One region of the Kitasatospora sp. NPDC086009 genome, then DNA from elsewhere that is predicted to be linked to it. Evidence: riboswitches for the same ligand, from Rfam matches in the RefSeq annotation. Region 1 holds a riboswitch; the other holds the start of a gene.

Region 1 (14,504 bases):
TGCGTGCCGGGAGTGGCCGGGTGCGGGGTGATCCAGGGAATCGTGGGCATGGCTGACGCGCCTCCGTTATTGGGTAGTGTCACTATCTATGTTAGACAGTAGAGGTATCCAATAGCTAGGGGAAAGCAGAGCACCGTGCGCATCTCGGAGTTGAGCCGTCGCAGCGAGGTCCCGATCGCGACGATCAAGTACTACCTGCGCGAGGGCCTGCTGCCGCCCGGCCGCTCCACCTCCGCGACCCAGGCCGAGTACGACGAGACCCATCTGCGCAGGCTGCGGCTGGTCCGGGCGCTGATCGGGGTGCGGGGGCTCAGTGTGAGCGCCACCAAGGAGGTGCTGGGCGCGATCGCCGCGCACGGCGGCGAGCAGCACCAGGTGCTCGGCCTGGCGGTCGGCGCCCGGCCGGCCGACGAGGACGCGGCCCGGCCGGCCACCGCCCCGGGCGCGGCGGAGGTCGACGCCCTGATCGCGGAGCTGGGCTGGGAGGTCTCGCCGTACGCGCCGGCCCGGGCAGTGCTGGGGGAGACCCTGGAGACCCTCCGCTCGCTCGGCGAACCCGTCGACCGGCACACCCTGCTCCCCTACGCGGAACTCGCCGCGCGCACCGCCGTCCTCGACCTCGACCAGCTCCGGACCAGCGACGACCCCCTCGAACAGGCCGAACGCGCCCTGCTCCTGACCGTCCTGCTGGAGCCCGCCCTGCTCGCCCTGCGCCGGCTGGCCCAGGAGAACGAGTCCGCCCGCCGAAACGCCTGAGCCGATCAGGTCGCGGGCGAGGCAGGGGGACGGGCGTTCGGGCGTAGGCGGAGGCCAGCTTGTCGCTGGTCATCACCGGCGGCCGCCGGATCCGCCGCATCGAGCTGCGCGAGGCCACCGCGGCGGGCTCGGACGCGGAGCACCGCGAGGAGGACTTCCGGTGAACTCCGCCACCGCGTGACCCTCGTCCACCGCGGTCCTCTCGGAAGGCCAGGTCAGTCCGGGGCCCCGGTGGCCCGGAGGCGGCGCAGGGCCAGGATCAGATTGCCGCTGCCGAACGTCGCGAGCGCGGCGACGCCCCACAGGGTCGCCGCGACACCGGCCCGGTCCAGCACGGCGCCCGCGGCCAGGAAGCCCAGCGGCCCGGCCAGGGCGCTGATCGTGACCACGGCCTGCAACACCTTGGGCCCGAAGCCGTCCGGCAGCCGGGCGGAGAGCAGTCCCATCAGCGGCGCGTTCGCCAGGGGCGCGGCGGCCGCTGACAGGCCGACGGCGACGACGAGCACGCCGGCCGACACGGGCACCAGGAGCGTCCACAGGGGCAGCGCGACGCAGACCAGGGCCGTACAGGCGAGTCGTACGGGGGCGACCCGTGCCGCCAGCACATAGGCGGCCACCGAGCCCACCAGGCCGCCGGCGCCATGGGCGGCGACCAGCAGGCCGCCGACCCTGGCGTCCCCCTCGAACCGGGCGAACGCCAGCACCGGCATGGTGATCATCAGGGTTCGCAGCATCAGCCCGAACACCACGGTGGACAGCATCGCCCGGCTCAGGAACCAGTCGCCGCACAGGTGCCGCACCCCCGCCCACAGGCCTTGGGGCCCGGCCGCGGACCCTCCGGCCCCGCCACCCCCTGCCGGGACGCGGCGCAGCAGCAGCAACCCGGAGAAGGCGAACGAGGCCGCGTCCAGCCACACCACCGATGTGGTCCCCACCAGCGGGATCAGCGCGCCCGCGAGCGCCGGTCCGGCGAACGCCGAGCCGTTCTGCACACCTGCCAGCGCGCTGTTCGCGCGGGCCAGGGAGCGGGCGTGCGGGCTCAGCAGTTCCATCGCCAGCACCCGCTGTGCCGCGTGGTACGGAACGGCCAGCGCCCCGAGCGCCGTGACGATCGCCACGATGACGGCCAGATTGAGCGCGCCCAGGGTCTGCAGCAGCGGGATCAGCGCCACCACCGGAGCGCGGGCGAGATCGGAGACGACCATGGTCCGGCGGGCGCCCAGGCGCTGGATGACCTCTCCGCCCGCGAAGCCGAGCAGCGCCATGGGCAGCACCTGGGCCGCGAAGACCAGGCCCGCCCTGGTGGCCGAGCCGGTGCTCTCCAGCACCAGCCAGGGCAGCGCGAGCATGGTCATCTGGGTGCCCAGCGCCGTCACCGCGCCCGCGACATAGACCGCCGTCAGCGCACGGCTCGGCCTGCCACCCGCTGTGCCGTTCGGCGCTCCGCCGGGTGGGACGGGGGCTGCGTCGGGCCGGGTCGCCGCGATCGTCATCGGGTCGCCCCTCTCTCCTCGGTGGGTCCGGGCCATGTGGTCGCCCAGCACCCTGTCGCCCGCCCACCGTCCGGTGCCAGGGAAGGACCGGCAGCAGCCCACTGTCGGCGCCGCTGCGCCTTCTTCCCTGCCACGCAGCCCGCCCGACCGGCAGTGTGATGGCCGTCGGAGCCCACCACAGCCAAGGCCACCGGCGGCGGAAGCGGACACCGACGAAGGGGGGGACGGCGATGAGCGGCGGTATCGGAACGGCGGTGCACGTCCCGTCCTTCGCCGCCCGCGACGGACGGCGAGCGGTCGAGACCCGGTATGTGGACGGTCTCCCGCAGATCGTGGCCTGGGACCTGACGACGGATCAGCGCCGCCAGGCGACCACCGCACCGCTGGGTGTGGAGACCGCCGCCATCGAGCCGGACGGCCACGGCCTGTGGTGGTTCGACGCCGCTCCCGGCGGTCAAGGCCGCTGGCTGCGCGGGCCGTTCGAGGGCGGGCACCCGCGCCCGGCGCTCGACGGCGTACCCGCCGGGCGGATGCACGGCCTGGCCTTCGACCCCCGCGGCGGCCTCGCCGCCGTCGGCGTCGGGGTCGCGGACCGCTCGCGGCACTACCTCGGCCGACCGGGCGAGCGCGCCCGCCTGGTGGCCGAGGAGCCCGGCTATGCGGCAGTGGTGGGCCTGGCCCCCGGCGGCGGACTGCTGGCCACCGCGGGGTGCCCGGCCGGACCGGCCGCGGTCCGGCTGTGGTCACCGGCCTCCGGCGTTCTCGTGGACGCCATCCCCGGCGCAGCGGGGGACGGCGACGGCGGCGCGGTGTGGGCGCTGGGCTTCCGCCCGGACCTCACCACCGCACGACCGGAACTGCTGCTCGTCCTCGAACGCGCGGGCCGCTACACCCTGGCCTTCTGGCGGCAGGGCGAGGGGATCCGTACGCACGGTCCCGGCTCCGCCCTCGACTTCGATACGGAGATCACCGCCTGCTGGTACGGGCCCGGCCGCACGGCGCTGGTCCAGCAGGACCGGGCGGGACGCAGCCGCCTGCTCCGCGCCGACCTCGACCGCGGTACGACGACGGTGCTTCCCACGCCCGAGGGCACGATCATCGACTTCTCCTGCGCACCCGACCGCACGGTCCACTGCCTGTGGAGCCGCGACGGCGAACCGCCCCGGCCACTGATCTGCCACCCGGAAAGCCCGGAAAGCCCGGAAAGCGCGGAGCACCCGGAACCCCCGGAACGTTCCGGCCGCTCCGGCCACGCCGGCCGCTCCACGACGGCGTCACGCGGCACGGCGCCCGGCGGACCGACCGGATCCAGGCGCCGCGAGCTCTGGACACGCCGGCCGTACGGGCAGATCCACAGCTTCGTGGCCACCCCGCCCGGCGGCAGGGCGGGCCGCCGCCCCTGGCCGACGGTCTTCCTCGTCCACGGCGGACCCCACACCCACGACCGGGACGCCTATGACGCCCGGACCGAGGCCCTGGTCCGGGCCGGATTCGCCGTGGTGCGCACCAACTACCGCGGCTCGACGGGCTACGGCCCCCGCTGGCGGGACGACTTCGGCCACCGGGTCGGCCTCGCCCAGCTCGAAGACCTCGCCGCGGTGCGCGGCCACCTCATCGACGCGGGAGTCTCGGAGCCGGGCCGTACCGGCCTGTGCGGCTACTCCTGGGGCGGCTATCTGACGCTGCTGGCGATGGGCGTCCAGCCCCGGCTGTGGGACGTCGGGCTGGCCGTCGCCCCGGTGGCCGACTACACGGCGGCGTACCGGGCGACGACGCCGGCGCTGCGGGAGGTCGACGACCGCCTCTTCGGCGGCACCCCCGAGCAGGTGCCGCACCGCTATCGCGCGGCCTGCCCGATGACCTATGTGGGCCGCGTACGCGGCCCGCTCTTCCTCGCCGCCTCGGCGGACGACGAGAAGTGCCCTCCGGAACAGATCGAGCGCTATCTCGCCGCGCTGCGGCGCCGCGACGTCCCGCATCGCGTCCGGTGGCTCGGCGGCGGACACGACGTGGGCCGTGACCCAGCCGGACACGCCGCCGCCTGGGCCGCCATGGTGCGCTACGCCGACGACACGCTGCGCGCCTCCCCCAGAACCGCCGACCGCCGCGACATCGGGCGGACCGGCTCGCACCACCCCGTCCACCACACCGAAGAAAGGTCAACCCCATGAAGCGTCACGGACTGCGCGTCGACCCCATCAGCGCCACCGAGCGGGAGCGCGGGATCATCATTCCGCCGGACCACCAGCTCACCCTGGACAAGGCGGTCCCGGTCCGGCCGAACGGCCAGGCGCGGACCTGCACCACCACCCGCACGGAGAAGAACGCGGAGAAGTAGTCGCCTCTGCAGCGAGCCCCAGCAGCGCCGCAGCGGGGTGCCATGCCCGGCACCCCGCCGCGGCGCCGGCCGTGCCGGTGAGGACAGGAGAACATCATGACCACAGCTACGGCAGCGACGGCAGCACCCCGGACGAACGGTCCCCGGCCGGAGAAGCACCGGCCGGACAAGCACCAGCCGGACAAGCCCGAGACGACGGAACCGCGCCAGAACCCGCCGACGTTCCTCAGCGACCCGTACCCGACCCTGGCCAGGATGCGGCAATCGGCCCCGGTCTCCGTGCTGCACAGCGACGGCGGCCTGCGACTGTGGATCATCCCGCGCTACGACGATGTCCGGGCCGCGCTCTTCGACCCCCGCTTCGCGCAGGACGTGCGGCGCGCCCAGGCCCTGGCCGACAGCCGGATCGAGGGCGTCAACCTGGGCTCCGAGATCACCCATATGCTCAGCAGCGATCCGCCCGACCACACCCGCCTCCGCCGCGTGGTCCAGGCGGCGTTCAGCCGCAAGCGCGTCGAGGCGATGCGGCCGATGGTCGAGCGCATCACCCTCGAACTCCTCGACGGGCTGGACGCGGCAGCCGCGCGCCACACGACCCGCACCACCACCGCCACGGTGGACCTGGTACGTGACTTCGCCTTCCCGCTGCCGATCCTCGTCGTCTGCGAACTGCTCGGCTTCCCGCCCGAGGACCGCGACCTCTACCGGAAGTGGTCGACCGCCATCGTCACCCAGGAGGGCGACCACGCCGCGTTCCAACAAGCCGTCCAGGAGATGGGCTCGTACGTCCTGGCCATCGCCGACCGGCGTATCCGCCGCAATGACCGTCCCGCCGATCTGCTCACCGAGCTGCTGGAAGCCCGCGAGCGCGGAGAGCTGACGGACGACGAGATCGTGGGCATGGTCGCCCTGCTGCTGATCGGCGGGCATGAGACCACCGTGAACCTGCTGGGCACCTCCTGCCTCGCGCTGCTGCGCGATCCCGGCCAGGCCGCCTGGCTGCGCGCCGATCTCACCCGGATGCCCAGGGCCGTCGAGGAGTTCCTGCGCTACGACTCCCCCATCTGCATGGCCACCACCCGCTTCACCACCGAGCCGGTGGACGTCGGCGGGGTGGAGATCCCGCAGGACGAGTTCGTGCTGCTGTCCCTCGGCGCGGCCAACCGCGACCCGGCGCGCTTCCAGGACCCCGACCGCCTCATCCTCGACCGCCGGGACGCCGGCCATCTCGCCTTCGGCGGTGGCATCCACCGCTGCCTCGGGGCCCTGCTCGGCAAGCTGGAGACCGAGATCGCGCTCACCGCGCTCCTCGCCCGCTTCCCCGGAACGACCCTGGCCTGCCAGGAGCGCGACCTGCGCTGGCGCGACACGATGATGCTGCGCGGCTTGGAGGCGCTGCCCCTCACCCTGCGCCGCTGACCCCCCCGACCCGGTGCGCGGGAGGAGGCCTACCGGGGCAAGCGGGAGGCCGCGGTACGCCAGGCGCCGACTCCGTCCGCCGCGAGACCGGAAATCCCTGGTCGGCATGGTGCGGACCAGGGATTTGCCAGGGAGTCCTCAGGGAGGTCAGAGCTCTCCGAGGGGCCTTTCAGGCACTTCGGGCCGTGTGCGCAGAGAGGGGCCTGGCAGCTCTGACGGAGAAATCATGCAGGTCAGCACACTTGCCTAGCACTCGATGACGTTGACGGCGAGGCCGCCGCGCGAGGTCTCCTTGTACTTGATCTTCATGTCGGCGCCGGTCTCCTTCATGGTCTTGATCGCCTTGTCGAGGGAGACGTGGTGGCGGCCGTCGCCGCGCAGGGCCATCCGGGCGGCGGTGACGGCCTTGACCGAGGCCATGCCGTTGCGCTCGATGCAGGGGATCTGGACCAGGCCGCCGACCGGGTCGCAGGTGAGGCCCAGGTTGTGCTCGATGCCGATCTCGGCGGCGTTCTCGACCTGCTCGGGGGAACCGCCGAGGACCTCGGCGAGGCCGCCGGCCGCCATCGAGCAGGCGGAGCCGACCTCGCCCTGGCAGCCGACCTCGGCGCCGGAGATCGAGGCGTTCTCCTTGAAGAGCATGCCGATCGCACCGGCGGCGAGCAGGAAGCGGACGATGCCGTCCTCGTCCGCGCCCGGGATGAAGTTCAGGTAGTAGTGCAGCACGGCGGGGATGATCCCGGCCGCGCCGTTGGTGGGCGCGGTGACGACCCGGCGGCCGGAGGCGTTCTCCTCGTTGACGGCCATCGCGTAGAGGGTCACCCACTCCATGGCGTTGGCCGGGCCGATGCCCTCGGCGCGCAGCGCGCGGGCGCCCGAGGCGGCGCGGCGGCGCACCTTGAGGCCGCCGGGGAGGATGCCCTCGCGGGACATCCCGGCCCGCACGCACTCCTGCATGACGCGCCAGATCTCCAGCAGCCCGGCCCGGATCTCCTCCTCGCTGCGCCAGGCCTTCTCGTTCTCCAGCATCAGGCCGGAGATGGACAGGCCGGTCTCGCGGCTGAGGCGGAGCAGCTCGTCGCCGGTGCGGAAGGGGTACTTCAGCACGGTGTCGTCCGGCTTCACGCGGTCCGCGCCCAGCGCGTCCTCGTCGACGACGAAGCCGCCGCCGACCGAGTAGTAGGTCTTCTCCAGCAGCAGGCCGCCGTCGGCGTCGAAGGCCCAGAGGGTCATCCCGTTGGCGTGGTACGGCAGCGAGCGGCGCCGGTGCAGGATCAGCTGGGTGCCCGGGTCGAAGTCGATCGGGTGGGCGCCGAGCAGGTCGAGCCGCTTCTCGGCGGTGATCCGCTCGACGTCCCGGTCGGCCTGGTCGACGTCGACCGTGCGGGGGGAGTTGCCCTCCAGGCCCAGCAGGACGGCCTTCGGGGTGCCGTGGCCGTGGCCGGTGGCGCCCAGCGAGCCGAAGAGCTCGGCGCGGACGCTCGCCACCCCGGTCAGCAGGTCCTCGGACTTCAGGCGGCGGGCGAACATCCGGGCGGCGCGCATCGGGCCGACGGTGTGGGAACTCGACGGGCCGATGCCGATGGAGAAGAGGTCGAAGACGCTGATGGCCACGGAGGACGTCCTTGTCTGGTCTCGTGGAAGGACTTGCAGGCGGGGTGCTGACACGGAACGGGGCACCGCGCGCACTGTCCAGTGTGCGCGGTGCCCCGGAATCCCAGGTGACCAGGCGAGGTGAGCCCGGTCACCCGTGTCCGAACTACAGGTTCGGGTAGAGCGGGTACTTCTCGGCGAGGGCGGTGACCCGGGCCTTCAGCGCGGTGGCGACGGTCTCGTCGAAGGCGGGCTTCAGCGCCTCGGCGATGATGTCGGCGACCTCGCGGAAGTCCTCGGCCTGGAAGCCGCGGGTGGCCAGGGCCGGGGTGCCGATCCGCAGGCCGGAGGTGACCATCGGCGGGCGCGGGTCGTTCGGGATGGCGTTGCGGTTGACCGTGATGCCGACCTCGTGCAGCCGGTCCTCGGCCTGCTGGCCGTCGAGCTGGCTGTTGCGCAGGTCGACCAGGACCAGGTGGACGTCGGTGCCGCCGGACAGCACCGAGGCGCCGGCCTCGGCGACGTCGGCCTGCAGCAGGCGCTCGGCCAGGATCCGGGCGCCGTCCAGGGTGCGCTGCTGGCGCTCCTTGAACTCCTCGGAGGCGGCGACCTTGAAGGCGACGGCCTTGCCGGCGATCACGTGCTCCAGCGGGCCGCCCTGCTGGCCGGGGAAGACCGCGGAGTTGATCTTCTTGGCCCACTCGGCCTTGGAGAGGATGACGCCGCCGCGCGGGCCGCCCAGGGTCTTGTGCGTGGTGGTGGTGACCACGTCCGCGTACGGCACCGGGTTGGGGTGCAGGCCCGCGGCGACCAGACCGGCGAAGTGCGCCATGTCGACCATCAGCAGGGCGCCGACCTCGTCGGCGATCCGGCGGAACGCGGCGAAGTCCAGCTGACGGGGGTAGGCGGACCAGCCGGCGATGATCAGCTTCGGCTGGTGCTCCTTGGCGAGGCGCTCGACCTCGGCCATGTCGACCTGGCCGGTCTTGTCGTCCACGTGGTACGCGGCGACGTTGTAGAGCTTGCCGGAGAAGTTGATCTTCATGCCGTGGGTCAGGTGACCGCCGTGGGCCAGGCTCAGACCCAGGATGGTGTCGCCCGGCTGGATCAGCGCGAACATCGCGGCGGCGTTGGCCTGCGCGCCGGAGTGCGGCTGGACGTTGGCGTGCTCGGCGCCGAACAGGGCCTTGATCCGGTCGATCGCGATCTGCTCGACCACGTCGACGTGCTCGCAGCCACCGTAGTAGCGGCGGCCCGGGTAGCCCTCGGCGTACTTGTTGGTCAGCACCGAGCCCTGGGCCTCCATGACCGCCACCGGGGCGAAGTTCTCGGAGGCGATCATTTCCAGGGTGGTCTGCTGGCGGTGCAGCTCGGCGTCGACCGCGGCGGCGATCTCCGGGTCGAGCGAGTGCAGGGACTGGTTGAGAACCGTCATGGTGTGGTCTTCCCAGGGAGGAGAGAAGGAGGTGCCGCGCCTGGCACGCCCCACGGAAGGGTGGCGGCGGGCGACCGGAGGGCGGAGGAGGCCCGGTGGCCGGGGCGGCCGCCGCACTGCGGCCACCCCGAACGGCCGGCTCAGGCCGGGTTGGTCAGGGCGTTGTACTCGTCGGCGCTGAGCAGCTCGTCGGTCGACTCGACGCGCACCTTGAACAGCCAGCCACCCTCGAACGGGGCGCTGTTGACCAGGGAGTTGTCGTCCAGGACGTCCTGGTTGACCTCGGTGATCTCGCCGGTGACCGGCGAGTACAGGTCGCTGACCGACTTGGTGGACTCCAGCTCGCCGCAGGTCTCACCGGCGGTCACGGTCTCGCCGACCTCGGGCAGCTGCACGTAGACGATGTCACCGAGCGCGTCGGCGGCGTGGGCGGTGATGCCGACCGTGGAGACACCGTCCTCGACGGCGGTCAGCCACTCGTGCTCCTTGGTGTACTGCAGGTGCTGGGGGTTGCTCATGGCGTCATTCTCCAGGATGGGAAGCGGGTACGACGAAGCGGGCCGCCGGACGGACGGCTTCGACGTGGATCTTCGGGGTGGTCAGGCCCGGGCGGGCGCGCTCGTGAGGCCTCGGCGGGCGCGCCCGAGGGGCGTCAGCGGGCGCGCTTGTAGAACGGCAGCGCCACGACCTGCACCGGCTCGTGCTTGCCGCGCACGTCCACCGCGACGGTGGTGCCCGGGGCGGCGTGCGCCGCGTCCACGTAGGCGATCGCGATCGGCTTGCCCAGCGTGGGGGAGGGCGCGCCCGAGGTGATCCGGCCGATCGGCTCGCCGTCGGCGGTCACCACGGTGTACTCGGCGCGCGGCACGCGCTTGCCCTCGGAGACCAGGCCGACCAGCACCCGCGGCGGGTTGGCCTCGGCCGCGGCGGCGGCCTGCTCCAGGGCCTTGCGGCCGACGAACGCGCCCTCGTTGGTGGTCTTGTCGAAGCGGACCACCCGGCCGAGGCCGGCGTCGAAGGGGGTCAGGTCGGTGGAGAGCTCGTGCCCGTAGAGCGGCATGCCGGCCTCCAGGCGCAGCGTGTCGCGGCAGGAGAGGCCGCAGGGGACGAGGCCGCGGCCGGTGCCGGCCTCGGTCAGCGCCGTCCAGATGTGCGCGGCGTCGCCCGGGTTGCAGAAGATCTCGAAGCCGTCCTCGCCGGTGTAACCGGTGCGGGCGAGCAGCACGTCGCGGCCGGCCACCTGGGCCGGGAGGATCGCGTAGTACTTCAGGCCGGGCAGGTCGGCCTCGGTGGTGTCGGCCAGGATCGCGGTGGACTCCGGGCCCTGGACGGCGATCAGCGAGTAGGTGTCGCGGTCGTCGGTGACGACGGCGTCGTAGCCCTTGGCGCGGGCGATCAGCTCGTCCAGCACCAGCTGGGCGTTGGAGGCGTTGGCGACGACCAGGAAGGCGTCCTCGCGCAGGCGGTAGACGATCAGGTCGTCCAGGATGCCGCCGTCCTCGGCGCAGATCATGGTGTAGCGGGCCCGCAGCTCGCCGAGCGCGGAGACGAAGCCGACCAGCGCGTGGTCCAGCATCGCGCCGGCCTGCGGGCCGGTCACGGTGATCTCGCCCATGTGGGAGAGGTCGAACAGACCGGCCTTGGTGCGGACGGCGAGGTGCTCCTCGCGCTCGCTGCCGTAACGCAGCGGCATGTCCCAGCCGGCGAAGTCGGTCATGGTCGCGCCGAGGGCGCGGTGCAGCGCGTCGAGCGCGGTGAGGCGGAGGGACGACATGGCCTGGAACTCCTCGGTCTGGGCACTCAGGTGTGCGCACGCCGGACCGGACCCGCTCGGGGACCGAGCCTGCGCGCGGGCATGCGGCGGCTGGGTCTCCCCATCTGTCGTCGAACCTGAGAGCTTCACCGCACGCGGGCCCGCAGCGCTTCACAGCTAACAGGACAGCATGGCGGCTTGCACCGTGGGTGGGCGCGCGACAGGGCCGTGCGCCGCTTTCCAGATGTGCCTAACCCGTGCGGTAGGGGGGCCTGAGAGATTCCGGGGAGGACTTGCTCCTTCGGCGCCGGCTGTACCGCCTCTCGGGGGTACTCCGGACTCTCCCGCGCGGGTTCGAGCGGCCGGTATGGAGTTGAGGTTCTCGGCGGGGAACACCCGCAGACGCGGACATCATGGCACGTCCCGGCGGAAGACGGGAGAGGGGCCCCGGGCCCGGCCCCGCCCGGCGGGCCCGGCCCGCACCCGCCACCGCTAGCCCACCGGTACCGCCCCGGCCCCGTACCGACCGGTACCGGCGCGCACCGCGGCCCCGGCCGCGGGCCCGCTAGGCTGCTCGGCGTCGGCGGACAGAGGACGGTACAGCGGCGGATGGGGTACCCGGTGGAGCAGCAGCAGGGGTGGGGCGGCCCGGAGGCGGCGCCGCCCGGCGGTGGATGGCCCGCGAACGAGCTGGAGCAGGTGCTCACGGCCGCGCTCGGCGATCCCGGCGCGACCCCCCGGGTGTTCGAGGTGCTCGCCCGCAGCCAGGTGTGGATCCCGCTGCCGGCCGGCGGCGACCCGCAGGGCCAGGCCCTGGACCTGCCGACCATCGAGCTGGCCGGCGACCCCTACGTCCCGGTCTTCTCCTCGCAGGAGGTGCTCCTCCAGCAGGCGCCCGGGATGGCCTTCGCGATCGCGCCGGTCTGGGAGTTCGCCCGCGGGCTGCCGCTGGGCGTGGGCATCGCGGTGAACCCGGAGGCGCCGGTGGGCATCCCGGTGCCGCCGCAGGGCGTCGCCGAGCTGCGGCGCGGGCCGCGCGAGGACCGCTGGGACGCCCCGGAGGCACCGACCGGCGGCCGGGTGGCGCTGCGCGAACCGGTGCCGGGCGAGGACCCGGAGGCCTTCCTGGCCGCCTGCCGGTACGAGCTCTCGGGCCTGCCCGGCGTCCTGACCGCCAGGCGGGCGCTGGCCAGCGTGGAGGGCGAGCCGACGGTGATGTTCGTCGGCGTCCAGCTCGATCCGGCGGCCCCGGCCGAACCGGCCGCCGTGAACGAGGCCCTGGGCCGTGCGCTGGGAACCGCGCCGCTGCCCGGCGGCGTCCACCTCGTACTGCTCGACCTCGCGGAGGACCCCGTGGTCGAGTGGCTGCTCAACCGGGTCCAGCCGTTCTACGCACGGATGTGACGCGTTCCTCCTCGCCCGGCACCGGGCCGGAGGCCACCGCCGGGCACGTCGGCGTGGCGGTGGCGGGTGGCGCCCCATAGGGTGCCTGCAGATGACCGCCGGGCCGGCGGCAGGTGAGAGAAGAAGAGGCGCAGCGAGGTGGGCGCATGAGTGCGGGAGCGGTAGCGGGCGGTGCACCGGGGCCCTGGGGCCAGGTACCCGCCGGGCGCCCCGGCGCGGATCCGAGAGCGCTGGAGCACGCCCTGCGCGAGGTCGCGCCGGAACGCTGGGAGGCGTACGAGGCACTGCTGCACGCGCTGGCCGCGGGGCAGGTCTGGATGCTGCTCTGGCACGGTACGCCGGGCAGTCCGGACGCCCAGTACGGGAACATGGAGATCAGCGGTCACGGCTACGCGCCGGCCGTCACCTCGCCCGAGCAGCTGGCGGCGTCCGGCTGGGCGCGGGCGCACGAGGTGATCTCGGGGCGCGAGATCGCCGCCTCGCTCTATCGCACCCGCTGGGGCCTCTGGCTGAACCCGCACGCCCCCGGCGGCGGCGTCGGGGTGCCCTGGGCGGACCTGCGCCGGATCGCGGCCGGCCTGGACCGGCTGCCGGCCGGGCCGCTGAAGCTGAGCGAACCACAGGTGCAGGCCCAGCAGTTCTTCGCGCTGCTGGAGCGGCAGGCGGTCGAGGTGCGGGCGGTCAAGGCGTTGCGCCGGGCCTGGGTGCAGCCCTCCGTGGGCGAACCGTACCTGGCCATCGGACTTGAGCTGTACGAGAGTTCGCCGCCCACGGTGGAGGCCGTCCGGGCGCTGATGCAGCGCGCGATCGCGGTCGCGCCGGAGGGGCTCGCGGTCTCCACCGTCGCCATGGGGGACGAGTACGACCCGGTGGCGCTCTGGATGCGGGCCAACGCGCGGCCGTTCTACGACCGCGAGGCGGGCGGCCACGGCCGCTCGCAGGCCGCGCCGTACCCGCCGGTGCCGCCGCCGCCCTACGCCTCGCAGGCGGGCCCGGCGTACGGCTACGGCGCCCAGGCGCCCGGCCCGGTGTGGCCGGGGCAGCAGCCGCCGCCGCAGCAGCCCTGGCCCGGCTACCCGGGGCGCTGACGCCCGCACGGTCGACGCGGCGGGCGCCGCGGTGCCCGCGCCGCACGCCGGGCGTTCCGCCGCCCGTGTCGGGGCTCCGGGCATTCGGGCGCCGGTACCGCACGCCGGGCATTCCGGCGCCCGCACCGCAACTCCGGGCAGACCTGGTGTTCGTGTCCCAACTACGGGCACTTCGGACACCTGTCGCAAGCACGGATGTTCGGGTGTTCTCGGCGCGGTAACGGGTAGTCCGGGTGTATGCACCCAAAGCCCTCCACCAGGACCGACATGACGATCCGTCATGTCGGTCCCGGCATTTCCGGTCGGATTTCCGGCTGGTTCGGTGCAGCCCCTTGACATGCATGTAACAGCTGTGTGAAGAGGGATATGCCGAAGATCCAGAGGTGCATGCCGACAGATCACAGTTGGGCATCTCTCGGTTGTCAGGGCTGGCGCAAGCCAGTTCGGATGGCAGAGAGTTCTGCGCAACGCACCGCGCGTACTGGGTGCCCCACGAGGGTGAACGCGCTGGCGGACCGCTTGAGCCTCGCGACGCCCATCCCGCGCGGCCGCAGTACCCGAGCACGTCGCACCGCTGAACACCCGCACCTGAACCTCCGCACGTCCGCACCAGCCGTACCGCCGAACCGGCGACCGGCACCCGTGGGCCGGCCACCGTCGGCGAGGGGACCGAACTGACCATGACCGCACCCATCAAGACCGCCGGGAACACGCCGGAGGCAGCCGCCGCCGCGAGCCCGGCCACGAAGATCGAGGGCCGCTCGCTCGGCCGGATCGCCTGGACCCGTTTCAAACGGGACAAGGCCGCCGTCGCCGGCGCCGTCGTGGTGATCCTGCTCGTCCTGCTGGCCGTGCTGGCCAAGCCGATCGAGTCGATGTTCGGCCTGGACCCCGACGCCCTCAACCAGGACCTCCTGGACGCCAACCTCGGTGGTCTGCCGTTCGGCGACTGGGGCGGCATGAGCCTCGACCACCCGCTCGGCGTGGACCCGCTGCAGGGCCGTGACCTGCTCTCCCGGGTCATCGAGGGCTCCTGGGTCTCGCTGCTCGTCGCCTTCGGGGCGACGCTGCTCTCCAACACCCTCGGCACCGTGCTCGGCGTGATGGCCGGCTACTACGGCGGCTGGGTGGACGCCCTGATCAGCCGGGTGATGGACGTCTTCCTGGCGTTCCCGCTGCTGCTCTTCGCCATCGCGATCTCCGCCTCGCTCCAGGGCGGCGCGTT
Region 2 (14,504 bases), on a different contig from region 1:
ACTGACAGTCGATGATCCCCAAGGGCAGGTGAAGGCGGATATGCTGCTGGACACCCTGCAGGAACTCCGAGCGGCGGGGGCGGAGGCGATTCAGATCAACGATGTGCGCGTGGTGGTCAACACCTACTTCACGGACGTGTCCGGCGGCGGTGTGCAGATCGACGGGAAGAAGGTCTCGCAGCCCTACCGGTTCACCGTGGTGGGGAACCCGCAGGACCTCACACCCGCACTGAACATTCCGGGAGGTGTGGTCCGTACTCTTGAGAGTCATCAGGCCCGCGCGACCATCTCCCCGCAGCAGAAGGTGCTCGTCGACGCCCTCCTCGACCTGAAGACGCCGCAGTACGCCAAGCCGGCTCCGAAGTGACGAGGTACCTGCCGAACGGTCCGTCATCTGCCGGTACCCCCCGGTGCGGGGTACCGCCGTCAGGTGGGCGAGACTGGTCCGCACCAGCACAAGCCGGAACATCACACGTCGGAGTACCACTCCAGCAGGCCCGATCCGCGACCGGGCCCGCAGCCTGTCCGAGGTTCTCACCCTGCCCCGCGGGCGGGTCTGTCACACGCAAGGGGATTCGCCCGTGAGTTTCTTCTCGAAGTTGTTCGGTCGTAACAAGGGCCGTGACGCGGCTGCCGTGGAGGCACCCACCGCGCGTCACCGCCGGGCCGACGAAGAGCCCGCCGTGCCGGGCATGCGTCCCGCTCCCGAGGGCGGCCAGTACGCCGAGCGTCCGATGTTCCGGGACGGTGGCGACGCGCAGTACGCGGGCAATCAGGCGGGCTACGGCGCGTCGGTTGACCCCTCCGGCGCCCCGCGCATAGGTTTCCCGTCAGGACCCTCAACCTCTGGTGGAGGGTTTGCCCCGGACCCGTACGCCGGGCACAACCCGTCGGGTGTGCCGCGCCAGGAGGCTGTGAACATGGCTGGCCCCACTCCGTGCCCCAGGTGCGGCAACCAGAACCCGGCCGCGGCCCGCTTCTGTTCCAACTGCGGTACGGCGCTGCGCGGGGGCGCGCTGCCCGAGGGGCCGGCGGAGACCACGTCGACCATCTCGATCTCCGGCCTGGAGTCCTACGACCCCAACACCACCACCGGCACCGGTACGCCGGCCCTGTCGGCGGAGGTGCTGTCGGCGATCGACGCGCTGCCGCCGGGCTCGGCGCTGCTGATCGTCCAGCGCGGTCCGAACTCGGGCAGCCGGTTCCTGCTGGACTCGGACAAGACCACGGCCGGGCGTCACCCGCAGGGCGACATCTTCCTGGACGACGTGACCGTCTCGCGCAAGCACGTGGAGTTCCGCCGGACGCCGGGAGGCGGCTTCACCGTCGCCGACGTCGGCAGCCTGAACGGGACGTACGTCAACCGTGAGCGGATCGACGAGGTGCCGCTGAACAACGGCGACGAGGTGCAGATCGGGAAGTACCGGCTGGTGTTCTTCGCCAGTCACCACCGGGGGTACTGAAACCAACGTCGGCAGGAGCCCGAGTGAGCGCGAACCCTCCTTCATCTCTCGGGGCGGCCAACCCCGCGTCGTCCGGTCCGCTGCCGGACCAGGGCGCGCGGGGGGTGGTCGCGGCCCCCAGGCAGCCGGTCCGTCCGGACCGGCCCGCCGGGGGTGGCCGACGGCGCGGCGGCGACGAGCTGCTGAGCATCGGCGCGGTGCTGACCTTCCTGCGGGACGACTTCCCCGAGGTCACCATCTCGAAGATCAGGTTCCTGGAGGCCGAGGGCCTGGTCGAGCCCCAGCGCACGCCGTCGGGGTACCGCAAGTTCAGCCCGGCCGACGTCGAACGGCTGGCCTACGTGCTGCGGATGCAGCGTGACCACTACCTGCCGCTGCGGGTGATCCGCGAACACCTGGACGCGATCGAGCGCGGCGAGGCCCCACCGGCGTTGCCCGCCGCGGAGGCCCGTCCCGGGCCGATGGAGGAGGCGGACCGCGAGCTGGTGGCGGCCGCCGAGGCCGCGGTCGGGGTCCGGCTGGGCCGGGCCGAGCTGCTGGCCGCCGCCGAGGCCGGTGAGGGCGAGCTGGTGGAGTGGGAGTCCTACGGGCTGGTCGCGGCCGGATCGGACGGCGGCTACGACGGCGAGGCGCTGCAGGTGGCCCGGCTGGTCGCGGAACTGGGCCGGTACGGACTGGAGCCGCGCCACCTGCGGGCCATGAAGGCCGCCGCCGACCGTGAGATCGCCCTGGTGGAGCAGGTGGTGGCGCCCCTGCGCCGGCACCGCAACCCGCAGACCCGGGCGCACGCCGAGGCCACGGCGCGGGAGCTGGCGACCCTCTCCGTCCGGCTGCACGCCGCCATGGTGCAGGCCGGTCTGCGGGCCCGCTCGTGACGCGCCGACCCCGCTGACCAGCGCTGTCGGCTCTGCGCTTTCATATCCGGGGCGAGGGCCATAGGGTTGCGTGTGTGAATGAGCTCGACGTCGTGGGTGTCCGGGTGGAGATGCCTTCCAACCAGCCGATCGTGCTGCTTCGGGAGGTCGGGGGCGATCGGTACCTGCCGATCTGGATCGGTCCCGGCGAGGCGACCGCGATCGCCTTCGCCCAGCAGGGCATGACGCCGGTGCGTCCGCTGACGCACGACCTCTTCAAGGACGTCCTGGAGGCGCTCGGCCAGCAGCTCACCGAGGTACGGATCACCGACCTGCGCGAGGGCGTGTTCTACGCCGAGCTGGTCTTCACGGGCGGGGTCGAGGTCAGTGCCCGGCCGTCCGACGCGATAGCCCTCGCCCTGCGGACCGGTACGCCGATCTACGGGAGCGAGGAGGTGCTCGCCGAGGCGGGCATCGCGATCCCGGACGAGCAGGAGGACGAGGTCGAGAAGTTCCGCGAGTTCCTCGACCAGGTCTCTCCGGAGGACTTCGGCGGCGGTACGCCGCAGTAGTCCGCCGTGGTACGGACCCGGCGCTGAGCGTCGGTGGGGCAGGCCGTGGCCGTCCTGCCGAATTCGTTCGTCCGTTTTGCCAAATAGCGTCCACCTACCCACACTAGGGGCACGAAAAACCACTCTCCTGAGTGACGCTGTTTGTCCTGCCCGGCGTGGCGATCGTTGACGGGTCATAGGGGACTGCCTACCGTCAGGAGTGGCTGCCCGGGTGCCTGTCGCCCGCAGTCTGGGTTGCCCGCAGGACGAGTGGACGGAGGTAGGCATGACCGGCACCGGCGATGAAGCGGCCGTGGGAGGCCTGTGCACCGTGCACATGCCGCGCGCCGCCCGCAGCGTGGCTGAACTGCCCCGGACGGACCTGCCCCGGGTGGGCCGGTTCCCGGCCGTCCAGCCGGGCCAGCCGGCCATCGAGCGGCTCGCGCCCGCCGCCGAGCGGCCGGCCCCCACCTCCGAGCTGATCGGCTACCGCGGCCCGACGGCCTGCGCGGCGGCCGGGATCACCTACCGCCAGCTGGACTACTGGGCCAGGACGGGGCTGCTGGAACCCAGCGTCCGCTCGGTCTATCCGGCGAGCAGCCAGCGGCTCTACAGCTTCCGCGACATCCTGCTGCTGAAGATCGTCAAGCGGCTGCTGGACGCGGGTGTGTCCCTGCAGAACATCCGGGTGGCGGTCGCCCATCTGCAGTCCGCCGAGGCCGGCGACCTGACCGGGCTGACGCTGATGAGTGACGGCGCGACCGTGTACGAATGCACTACACCGCAGCAGGTGGTCGATCTGCTGAAGGGTGGTCAGGGGGTCTTCGGCATCGCCGTCGGCGCCGTCTGGCAGGAGCTGGAGCTGGCCCTCGGCCGCCTGCACGCGGAGCGGACCGACACCGGTGAGACCGTGGTCGGCCACGATCCGGGGGACGAGCTGGCGCAGCGCCGCAACCGGGCGGTCTGAGCCGCGGGAGCAGGGGGCCGCGTGGTCACGGCGCCGCAGAATCACGAGGCCGTGGGCCCGGACGGGGAACCGTCCGGGCCCACGGCCTCGTCGTGCCCGGTGGATCATCGACCCAGGGAGGGCACGTGCGGTTCGGCTCCGGCATACCCGGCCTGCTGCGGCGACGGGCGCGGCGGCTCGGCGTCCGGCTGCGGCAGCGGCGCACCCAGCGGAGGATCTTCCAACTCGTCACCGTGCTCTGCTCGCTGGCCCTGGCACCGAGCGCCTGGCTGTGGGTCTCGGCGGGCGACCGGGTCGGCACCGTGCGGAGCGCGCCCGACGCGCCGGTGGCGGTGGTGTTCGGCGCCGGGCTCTTCGAGGGCAGGCCGTCACCGTATCTGGCGCACCGGCTGGACGCGGCGGTCGACCTGTACCGGGAGCGGAAGGTCCAGGCGATCCTGGTCACCGGTGACAACGGGCGGGCCGGTTACGACGAGACCGACGCGATGCGGCAGTACCTGATCGAGCACGGGGTGCCGCAGGTGCGGGTGGTGGGCGACTACGCGGGCTTCGACACCTGGGACTCCTGCACCCGGGCGCACCGGGTGTTCGGGGTGGACCGGGCGGTCCTGGTCAGCCAGGACTTCCACGTCCGGCGGGCGCTGGCGCTCTGTGAGGCGGCGGGCATCGACGCGTACGCGGTCGGGGTGCCGGAGCTGCACGACGCCACCTGGCTGTACGGCGGGCTGCGGGAGATCCCGGGGGCGGGCAAGGCGCTGCTGAACGCCTGGCTGCGGCCGGACCCGTTCTTCCTCGGGCCCCGGGAGGAGGGCATCCCGAAGGCGCTGGCCGACGCGGGGACCGCGCGGGGCTGAGGCGGCGGCGGGGTTCGGCCGCGCTGTCGGACCCGTGCGGCATGATCGGCGGGTGCGGTCACTGCCGAGCATCATCCACCTCGACATGGACGCCTTCTTCGCGGCGGTGGAGCAGGCGGCCAAGCCGAGCCTGCGCGGGAAACCGGTGATCGTCGGCGGCCTGGGCGGCCGGGGGGTCGTCTCCACGGCCTCGTACGAGGCGCGGAAGTTCGGGGTGCACTCGGCGATGCCGATGGCGCAGGCGCGCCGGCTCTGCCCGAACGCGGCCTTCCTGTCCGGGCGGTTCGAGGCCTACCGGGCGGTGAGCGAGCTGGTCATGGGTCTGCTGCGGGAGCTGTCGCCCCTGGTGCAGCCGCTCAGCCTGGACGAGGCCTTCGTCGACCTGGAGGCGGGCCCGTACGGCCCGGCGCTGCTGGCGGCGGACCACGGGACGGGGGAGCACCTGGTGACGGCCCTCGCGGAGGACCTCCGGGCGGACATCCACCGGCGCACCGGGCTGACCGCCTCGGTCGGGGCGGCCGGGTCCAAGCTGATGGCCAAGATCGCTTCGGAGCAGGCCAAGCCGGACGGCCTGGTGCTGGTCGAGCCGGGCCAGGAGCGGGTGGTGCTGGGCCCGATGCCGGTGCGGGCGCTGCCGGGCGTCGGCCCGGCCACCGAGCAGGTCCTGCGCCGGGCGGGGCTGAACACGGTGGCCGACCTCGCCGAGGCGGGGGAGTCCGAGCTGGTGCAGCTGCTGGGCAGGGCGCACGGCGCCGGTGTCCACCAGATGTCGCTGGGGCTGGACGACCGGCCGGTGGTGGCCGACCAGGACGCCAAGTCGGTGTCGGTGGAGGACACCTTCGAGGTGGACCTCGCCGACCGGGACCGGGTGCTGCGCGAGGTCGACGTCCTGGCCGCGCGGTGCGTGCGGCGGCTGCGCGCCGCCGGACGGTCGGGGCGCACGGTGGTGCTGAAGGTGCGGCGGTTCGACTTCTCCACGCTGACCCGCTCGGAGACCCTGCGCGGTCCGACGGACGACGAGACGGTGATCGTCGAGACGGCCCGCCGGCTGGCCTCCCAGGTGGACATCACCGGCGGCGTCCGGCTGCTCGGGGTCGGGGTCTCGCAGCTGGCGGACTACACCCAGGAGGACCTCTTCGCGCAGGCCGTCCGGGAGGAGGCGGGGGAGCCGGGGGCGGTCGAGGCCGACGCCCAGGAGGACGAGGCCCCGGAGCCCGCGGTGGTCGTGGCGCGGCACTGGATGCCGGGCCAGGACGTGCGGCACGCCGAACTCGGCCCGGGGTGGGTGCAGGGCAGCGGAGTCGGCCGGGTGACGGTGCGGTTCGAGACGCCGTGGAGCGGACCGGGCCGGGTGCGGACCTTCGCGGTGGAGGACCCGGCGTTGGAGCCGGCCCGTCCGCTGCCGCTGCGCGGCGACGAGGACGGGCCGTCGGCCGGGGCGGGGGGCGGTGAACCGGCGGTGGGCTGACCCCCCCTGGAACGCACGAAGCGGCCCCACCCGGCAGGGGGCCGGGTGGGACCGCGTGCACGGCCGGCCCTCGGGCGGTCGCGATGCCCTCGTCGACCGTTCGGGGACCGGTCCCCCGCGCCCTGTCCCTGGGCGCGGGGGGTGGACGCCTCGTCAGGCGTCGGTCTTGACCAGCTCGGGGCTGGGGCTGAGGTCCGCCGCACCCTTGCCACCGGCGACGGTGACGGAGGGCTTGACGCTGCGGATCAGGAAGGGGACGGCGCCGGCGATCGCGCAGACCGCGGCGGCGACCCAGAACGCGTGCTTGTAGGCGTCCAGGGTGGGCAGCGAGACCGGGATCGGCAGCTTCATGGTGTCGCCGGTGAGGATCGCGGCCATCACGGCGGTGCCGATCGCGCCACCGACGGTGCGCAGCACGGCGTTCATGCCGTTGGCGATGCCGCTCTGCTCGACCGGGACGGCGCCGTTGATGTAGGCCGGCATCGCCGAGAAGGCGAGGCCGATGCCGAGACCGAAGATCGCCGAGGCGGTGTAGATGTCGGCCTCGTGGCTGTGGCGGACGGCCAGGTAGGCCATCGCGACGGCGCCGAGGACGCCACCGAGGACCAGCGGCAGGCGCGGGCCGCGACGGGCGATCAGCAGGGCGCCGACCGGGGCGGCGACCATCGAGCCGAGCGCGGACGGCAGCAGCATGACACCGGCGTGCAGCACGGTCGCGGTGAACCCGTAGTGGGTGAGCTTCTCCGGGGTCTGGGCGAAGTTGCTGATCACCATGAACGAGCCGTACATGCCGAAGCCGATCAGCAGGCCGGCCAGGTTGGTGAAGGCGACGGCCGGGCGGGACATCATCTTCATGTCGACCAGCGGGTGCTTGACCTTGACCTCGATGACGCCCCAGATCAGGGCGATCACGGCGGCGACGGCGAACAGGCCGAGCGTCTTGGTGGAGGTCCAGCCCCAGGTGTTGCCCTGGCTGACCGCGACCAGCAGGGCGGAGAGCCAGCCGGCCAGGGTGATCGCGCCGAGCGGGTCGGCGCCGCCCTCCTTGTCGGTCACCGGGTCGCTGGGCACCCGGAAGGCGACCAGGGCGACCGCGAGCAGGCCGAAGAACAGGCCCATCCAGAAGATCGACTTGTAGCTCCAGTGCTCCAGCAGCAGGCCGGTGGCGACCAGGCCGAGGCCGCTGCCGACGCCCATCGAGGCGCTGATGGCGGCGACGCCACCGGTGACCTTCTGCTTCGGCAGCTCGTCGCGGACGATGCTGATGGCCAGCGGCAGCACGCCACCGCCGGCGCCCTGGAGGACGCGGGCGACGACCAGCCAGGTGAAGGAGTGGGTGCTGACGGCGAGCGCCGAGCCCGCGACGAGACCGGCCAGCGAGATCAGCAGCATCGGCTTGCGACCGCGCAGGTCGCCGAAGCGGCCCAGCAGGGGGGTCAGCACGGCGGCCGAGAGCAGGTTGGCCGTCATCAGCCAGGTGATGCTGGAGCCCGAGACGTCGAGCTCCTTGGCCAGCGAGGGCAGGATCGGAACGACCGCGGTCTGCACCACGCTGAACGACAGCATCGCCAGGATGAGGGCCGGCAGGACCCGGGCGCTGCTCTGCTTCTCGGCCGCGGTGGTGGGCTGTGGTGCCTCACTCACGGTTGCTTCCTCCCGTACATAGTGAATGAACTGAAGCAACCATGCCGGGAGATACTTCAGTGTGTCAAATATCGATCGGTGAAGCTTTGGCAAAGTCGAAGGACCCCGGACCGTGGAGGTTCGGGGTCCCTGGGGCGGACCGTCAGGCGAGCGGCCTCAGCGGGGCCGGCCGGGACGGCTCGCCAGCGCCCAAGTGCCCGCCGGCGCCCGCGTGTTCGCCGCCGCCCGGGCGCCCGCCGGCGCCGTCGGGAGTGGCGGACGGGGCGTGGTTGGACGAGGGGCCCGGGGTCGGGGCGGCCGCGGTGTTGTCGTGGACCTCGACGTGCTCGCGCCGCAGCTCGTCCCGGATCACCTCCTCGTCGGTGTAGCGCTCGACGACCAGGCGGACCCGCTCGATCGGCGCGAGGTACTTGCGGACCACCGGCCGCTCCTCGCGCAGCGTGACCTCCTCCACCGCCTCGGCGATGTCCTTGTCGCTCAACGAGGCCCGCTCCGCCTCGCCGACCGGCGTCCGCTCCACCCGGACCCGCTCGCGGACCACCGGCACCCGGCGCTCCACCGCCTCGCTGGTCACGTACTTGCGCAGCTTCGCGGTGCCCACGACATGCCACTCGGTGGTGATGTCCAGTCGTTCCTCACGGCAGGTGATCTCCACCGGAGCGTTCGGCGCCGACGAGGCCGCGCCCGCGCGGTCGGGCGCCGGGGTACCGGAGGTGGCGGCCCGGGGGGCCGCCACCTCGGCGCCGTCGGGGCCGCCCGTGACGAGCGGGGCCGCCGGCGGGCGCTGCTCCGGTGCGACGGGCGCCGACGGGGTGGTGGCGGGCGCGGTGGTGTCGAGGGTCCGCACGTTGGGCTCCGTAGCAGGTTCGGACGGCTTGCCGAGGTCGGCGGCCGGGGGGACGGTGAGGGGCGGGGCCATGCTGTCGGCCGAATGGAAGGCGAGCGGCTTCGCCGAGGCCGACTGGTCGGCGGGCTTCGCCGCGGCGACGCCCGCCACCGCGGCGGTGCCCGCCGCTGCCGCCGGGGCGGCGGCCGGCACGCTGCCGAAGTCGAGGTCGGCCGGCTCGGAGCCGGAGCCGTCGCCGGTGGACGGCCGGCCGTCCACCTGGGTGTCCAGCCCGTAGTAGCGGTAGAGCTGGAGCTCCTGGGCGGGTGAGAGGTGCTGGCCCACGCCGAAGTCCGGTGACTCCTTCACCAGGGACTTGTCGTAGGGCACCCGCAGTTCGTCGCCGGAGAACTCGCTCGTGGTCAGGGGGACGAAGGCGTCCCGGCCGAAGATGCCGGTCCGGACGGCCGCCCATTCGGGCTGCCCGGTGGCGTCGTCGAGGTACACCTCGTCGACCGTGCCGATCTTGTCTCCGTTGCGGTCGACCGCCTTGTGGCCGATGAGGTCCCGGGGGTCGATATCGGTCTGCACTCTTTCCTCCAGTGCGTTGCGCCTGCGGAACGCCCGCAGGCCGGCGGCCGGCCCGCCCGTCCCATCCGCCACTTCACACCAAAAGCCATGAACCGGACCGGCGCGACCGGGGTGCGGCCGGACGGGCCCGGTGCTGCGCCGTCCGGGTCACGGACCGGCTGTTCACGTGCCAGGACGCACCCGTGATCGAGGCGCCTGCCGCTGGTACCCTGGGCGCGACCGCCGAGCCCGCTCGGGAGAGTCCCCGAGAGCGGAAGTCGCTGGTCGGGGCGCCGAAGGAGCAACTCCTCCCCGGAATCTCTCAGGCATCCGTACCGTGTGGGATAGGTCACTCTGGAAAGCAGGGCAGGACTGCCGGCGAGGGAGCCGGCGGCACCACCCTCACCGACGGTGCAAGCCGGCGGGGCGCCACAGCGCCTCGCGCGGGTGAAGCTCTCAGGTCCCGATGACAGAGGGGGAGGCCTGTCGGGTCCGTCCGCCCCAGGCCTGTCCGCTGTCGTCCGCAGCGGCGGTGCCGCCCGGCGTGCGTACCCCCGCCGGTCCGTGACCAGGAGGCCTCGACCACCATGAACGCCCAGCCGAACGCGGGACGCACCACCACCCCCGTGACCCTCACCGAGCTCGAGCAGGCCAGCCCCTTCGAGAACCGCCACATCGGCCCCGACGTCGCCGCGCAGGAGAAGATGCTGGCCCAGGTGGGCTACGGCTCGCTGGACGAGCTCGCCGCCACCGCCGTGCCCGAGGCGATCCGCTCCATCACCGGGCTGGACCTGCCCGCCGGCCGCAGCGAGGCCCAGGTCCTCGCCGAGCTGCGCGAGCTGGCCGGTCGCAACACCGTCCTCCAGCCGATGATCGGCCTGGGCTACTACGGCACCTTCACCCCGCCGGTGATCCTGCGCAACGTCCTGGAGAACCCGGCCTGGTACACCGCGTACACGCCGTACCAGCCGGAGATCTCGCAGGGCCGTCTGGAGGCGCTGCTCAACTTCCAGACCGTGGTCTCCGACCTCACCGGTCTGCCCACCTCCGGCTCCTCGCTGCTGGACGAGGGCACCGCGGCCGCCGAGGCGATGTCCCTGGCCCGCCGTGTCACCAAGGTCAAGGGCGGCGTCTTCCTGGTCGACGTCGAGACCCTGCCGCAGACCGTCGCGGTGATCCGGACCCGCGCCGAGCCGACCGGCGTCGAGGTCGTCGTCGCCGACCTCTCCGCCGGCATCCCGGCCGAGGTCGCCGAGCGCGGCGTCTTCGGCGTGCTGCTCCAGTACCCCGGCGCGACCGGTGTGGTCCGCGACCTCGCCCCGGTGATCGAGCAGGCCCACGGCCTCGGTGCGATCGTCGCCGTCGCCGCCGACCTGCTGGCGCTGACCCTGCTGAAGTCCCCGGGCTCGCTCGGCGCCGACATCGCCTGCGGCACCTCGCAGCGCTTCGGCGTGCCGATGGGCTTCGGCGGCCCGCACGCCGGCTACCTCTCGGTGCGCGCCGAGTACGCCCGCTCGCTGCCCGGCCGCCTGGTCGGCGTCTCCGTCGACGCCGACGGCAACCGCGCCTACCGGCTGGCCCTGCAGACCCGCGAGCAGCACATCCGCCGCGAGAAGGCCACCAGCAACATCTGCACCGCCCAGGTGCTGCTGGCCGTGATGGCCTCGATGTACGCCGTGTACCACGGCCCGGACGGCCTGGCCGACATCGCCCGCCGCACCCACCGCTACGCCGCCGCCCTCGCCGAGGGCCTGCGGGCCGGCGGCGTCGAGCTGCTGCACGGCGAGTTCTTCGACACCGTCACCGCGGTCGTCCCCGGCCGCGCCGCCGCGATCGCCGAGGCCGCCCGCGCCCACGGCATCAACGTGTACCAGGACGGCGAGGACCGGATCTCGGTCTCCACCGACGAGACCACCACCCGCGAGCACCTGGCGGGCGTCTGGGCCGCGTTCGGCGTCGAGGGCGTCGAGACCCCGGAGAGCGCCGAGGCGCTGCCGGCCGCGCTGCTGCGCGAGGACGAGTACCTGACCCACCCGGTCTTCCACAGCCACCGCTCGGAGACCGCCATGCTGCGCTACCTGCGCCGCCTGTCGGACCGCGACTACGCGCTGGACCGCGGCATGATCCCGCTGGGCTCCTGCACCATGAAGCTCAACGCGACCACCGAGATGGAGCCGGTGACCTGGCCGGAGTTCGGCCAGCTGCACCCGTTCGCGCCGATCGACCAGGCCCAGGGCTACCTCACCCTGATCCGCCAGCTGGAGCAGCAGCTGGTCGAGGTCACCGGCTACGACGCCGTCTCGATCCAGCCGAACGCCGGCTCGCAGGGCGAGCTGGCCGGTCTGCTGGCCGTCCGCGCCTACCACCACGCCAACGGTGACGTGCAGCGCGACGTCTGCCTGATCCCGTCCTCCGCGCACGGCACCAACGCGGCCTCCGCCGTGATGGCCGGTATGCGCGTGGTCGTGGTCAAGACCCTGGTCGACGGCGACGTGGACGTCGAGGACCTCCGGGCGAAGATCGAGCAGCACCGCGACAACCTCGCGGTGCTGATGGTCACCTACCCGTCCACCCACGGCGTGTACGAGACCCAGATCACCGACATCTGCGCCCTGGTGCACGAGGCCGGCGGCCAGGTCTACGTGGACGGCGCCAACCTGAACGCCCTGGTCGGCCTCGCCAAGCCGGGCAAGTTCGGCGCGGACGTCTCGCACCTGAACCTGCACAAGACCTTCTGCATCCCGCACGGCGGCGGCGGCCCGGGCGTCGGCCCGGTGGCGGTGCGCGCGCACCTGGCGCCGTACCTGCCGAACCACCCGCTGCAGTCCGAGGCGGGCCCGGCCACCGGCGTCGGCCCGATCTCGGCCGCCCCGTGGGGCTCGGCGGCCATCCTGCCGATCTCCTGGGCGTACGTCCGGCTGATGGGCGGGGAGGGCCTCAAGCGGGCCACCCAGGTGGCGGTGCTGAACGCCAACTACATCGCCAAGCGCCTGGCCCCGCACTTCCCGGTGCTCTACACCGGTCCCGGCGGCCTGGTCGCGCACGAGTGCATCATCGACCTGCGCCCGCTCACCAAGGAGACCGGCGTGACGGTGGACGACATCGCCAAGCGCCTGATCGACTACGGGTTCCACGCGCCGACGATGTCCTTCCCGGTGGCCGGCACCCTGATGATCGAGCCGACCGAGTCCGAGGACCTGCACGAGATCGACCGCTTCTGCGACGCGATGATCGAGATCCGGGCCGAGATCGACAAGGTCGGCTCGGGCGCGTGGCCGGCCGAGGACAACCCGCTGCGCAACGCCCCGCACACCGCGGGCGCGCTGGCCGGTGACTGGGCGCACGGCTACTCGCGCCAGGAGGCCGTCTTCCCGGCGGGCGTGAACCCGGCGGACAAGTACTGGCCGCCGGTCAGCCGGATCGACGGCGCGTACGGCGACCGCAACCTGGTCTGCTCCTGCCCGCCGCTGGACGAGTACGGCTCCTGAGCCGACTGACGCGGTACGGCAGGGCCCCGGCGGAGTCTTCTCCGCCGGGGCCCTGCCCGTTGTCCTGCGTCGTCGGTGCCGCTCGGCGGCCGACCCCGCCGCCGGCCGGTCAGGCGGCGTGTGCGACGGGGCGGCGCGGGGCGATCACCCGGCCGTCGGGCAGCAGTTCGCCGGTGTCCTCGAAGACCAGGACGCCGTTGCAGAGCAGGCTCCAGCCCTGCTCCGGGTGGCAGGCCACCGGTACGGCCGCCTCGCGGTCCTCGGACTCCGCCGACGGGCACTCAGGACGGTGCTGGCACATACGCGTACCCTCGCTTCGCTTGGCGATCCTCCCCGTGGTGCGGCGCCGCCGGGTGACCGGCGGGAGCCGCCGCGGTAGTCGGATCCTGTCCGGCGCCGGGCCAGGTGTGGACCGGCGCTCAAGTGGGTAGGACAGGGGGTCCTTCCACGCTGGTTCCCAGTGTCGGCATCCCGGGGCGATCGCGCAGCAATTTCGTGACATGCGCCACAACTACCGGGCAGAGATCACCCGTTCAGGTGGCAGCAGACGTGAATGAGCGCCGGACGGGTCAAGGGGCGGCTGACTCGATTCGGCCATGCCCTATGACCCGTCCGGGTGGGTACGGGTGGCGCGGGGGTGACGGGGGAGCGTTCAGGAGGAGCCGAGCAGCAGTGGCCTGGCGAGCGGGGCGCGGGTGAGGACGGGCAGCAGGTCCGCCGCCGGGTAGGCGCGGTGCGCGGTGACGCCGAGCGGGGCCGGGGCCAGTGGGATCAGCTGGTCCGCGTCGGGGCCGGCGTCCGGGCTGTGCAGCCAGAGCGCGGTGGCGTACTGGCCCGGAAAGGTGAGCAGCCGGGGCTGCCGTCGGGTCCGCGAGGTCTGGGCGAGCTGCCAGGCCTGGCGCAGTGCCCGGACGGTGGAGTCCAGGTACGGCCCGGCGGTGAAGTGGGAGAAGACGTGGCCCTCGACGCCCTGGACCACCTCGGCCGCGGCCGCGACCTCGGCGCCGTCCTTGATCAGGAACCGCCAGCCCGTCCGCCGGGCGGCGGCGAGCTCGGGACGGGGCCCGTCCAGGACGTGGACCGCGAGCGGATGCGCGGGCAGCAGCGGGCCGGTCGGATGACGCAGCGCGGCGGCGGCGGGCTGGCGCAGCGCGGTCTCCGAGTCGAGCGCGGCGAGGACCGCGCGCAGGGCGCTGGGCGGGGGCTGGGGAGTCTGCAGAGTCATGGCGGGGTCGCCTCTCCGTGCGAGATCGGCGTGCGAGTGCGGCATACCGGCATGGCGCGGTGTGTCGTCGGTGACGGAACCTGGCCGTGTCCGGTTGTGCATGATCGCGGTGCGGGCGCCGCCGCTGCCGTCGACGAGGGTGTTCGGATCGACAGCGGGCCGGCCTTGGGCGCAGTGCGAATTCTATCGAACAGGTGCACAGGGTGACCTGTTTATCACAGGCGGTGGCGCCGGGCAAGTCGACGGATGTGCTGAAAGACCATCAGTTCCCTTGCATTGCAAGCCGGTCGAAGCGATCGGGTATCGATCTTCGGGGTGGGCATGATGCTTGCACGGTCGGTCGGCCGGCCGCTCAGGAGGAGGGGACCATGGGCGAGAAGGTCGTGGCGACGCGCGCGGACCTGTCGGACCGGCAGCTTTACCGGCGCAAGCTCCAGTCCTGCCAGGACGCGCTGGAGCGGATGCTGCGAGAGGACCGCTTCGACCGGCCCCGCGCCGTGATGGGGCTGGAGATCGAGCTCAATCTGGCCGACGAGCAGGGCCTGCCGGTGATGCGCAACGCGCAGGTGCTCAGCTCGATCGGCTCCAGTGACT

Evidence for each region. A riboswitch is a leader RNA that binds a small molecule or an ion and turns the genes downstream of it on or off. The one in region 1 is predicted to bind glycine.
Region 2: linked by a shared signal. The riboswitch ahead of gcvP (aminomethyl-transferring glycine dehydrogenase) and the one ahead of gcvT (glycine cleavage system aminomethyltransferase GcvT) in region 1 are both predicted to bind glycine.

What each region holds. Positions count from the first base shown of each region.
Region 1 is NZ_JBITSA010000006.1:454,758-469,261, forward strand. It holds gene ACIF6L_RS18510 (DUF3291 domain-containing protein) at 1-50, opposite strand, end outside; gene ACIF6L_RS18515 (MerR family transcriptional regulator) at 136-756, shown strand; gene ACIF6L_RS18520 (MFS transporter) at 972-2,249, opposite strand; gene ACIF6L_RS18525 (alpha/beta hydrolase family protein) at 2,480-4,420, shown strand; gene ACIF6L_RS18530 (hypothetical protein) at 4,417-4,587, shown strand; gene ACIF6L_RS18535 (cytochrome P450) at 4,684-6,006, shown strand; gene ACIF6L_RS18540 (L-serine ammonia-lyase) at 6,253-7,620, opposite strand; gene glyA (serine hydroxymethyltransferase) at 7,766-9,034, opposite strand; gene gcvH (glycine cleavage system protein GcvH) at 9,175-9,552, opposite strand; gene gcvT (glycine cleavage system aminomethyltransferase GcvT) at 9,687-10,808, opposite strand; glycine riboswitch at 11,038-11,144, opposite strand; gene ACIF6L_RS18560 (enhanced serine sensitivity protein SseB C-terminal domain-containing protein) at 11,397-12,191, shown strand; gene ACIF6L_RS18565 (enhanced serine sensitivity protein SseB C-terminal domain-containing protein) at 12,338-13,279, shown strand; gene ACIF6L_RS18570 (ABC transporter permease) at 13,960-14,504, shown strand, end outside.
Region 2 is NZ_JBITSA010000015.1:5,872-20,375, forward strand. It holds gene ACIF6L_RS28925 (DUF881 domain-containing protein) at 1-367, shown strand, start outside; gene ACIF6L_RS28930 (FHA domain-containing protein) at 582-1,463, shown strand; gene ACIF6L_RS28935 (MerR family transcriptional regulator) at 1,568-2,338, shown strand; gene ACIF6L_RS28940 (bifunctional nuclease family protein) at 2,413-2,889, shown strand; gene ACIF6L_RS28945 (MerR family transcriptional regulator) at 3,155-3,835, shown strand; gene ACIF6L_RS28950 (ElyC/SanA/YdcF family protein) at 3,961-4,689, shown strand; gene ACIF6L_RS28955 (DNA polymerase IV) at 4,742-6,157, shown strand; gene ACIF6L_RS28960 (MFS transporter) at 6,311-7,801, opposite strand; gene ACIF6L_RS28965 (DUF2382 domain-containing protein) at 7,944-9,218, opposite strand; glycine riboswitch at 9,442-9,545, shown strand; gene gcvP (aminomethyl-transferring glycine dehydrogenase) at 9,785-12,685, shown strand; gene ACIF6L_RS28975 (DUF5999 family protein) at 12,795-12,986, opposite strand; gene ACIF6L_RS28980 (hypothetical protein) at 13,338-13,910, opposite strand; gene ACIF6L_RS28985 (glutamate--cysteine ligase) at 14,279-14,504, shown strand, end outside.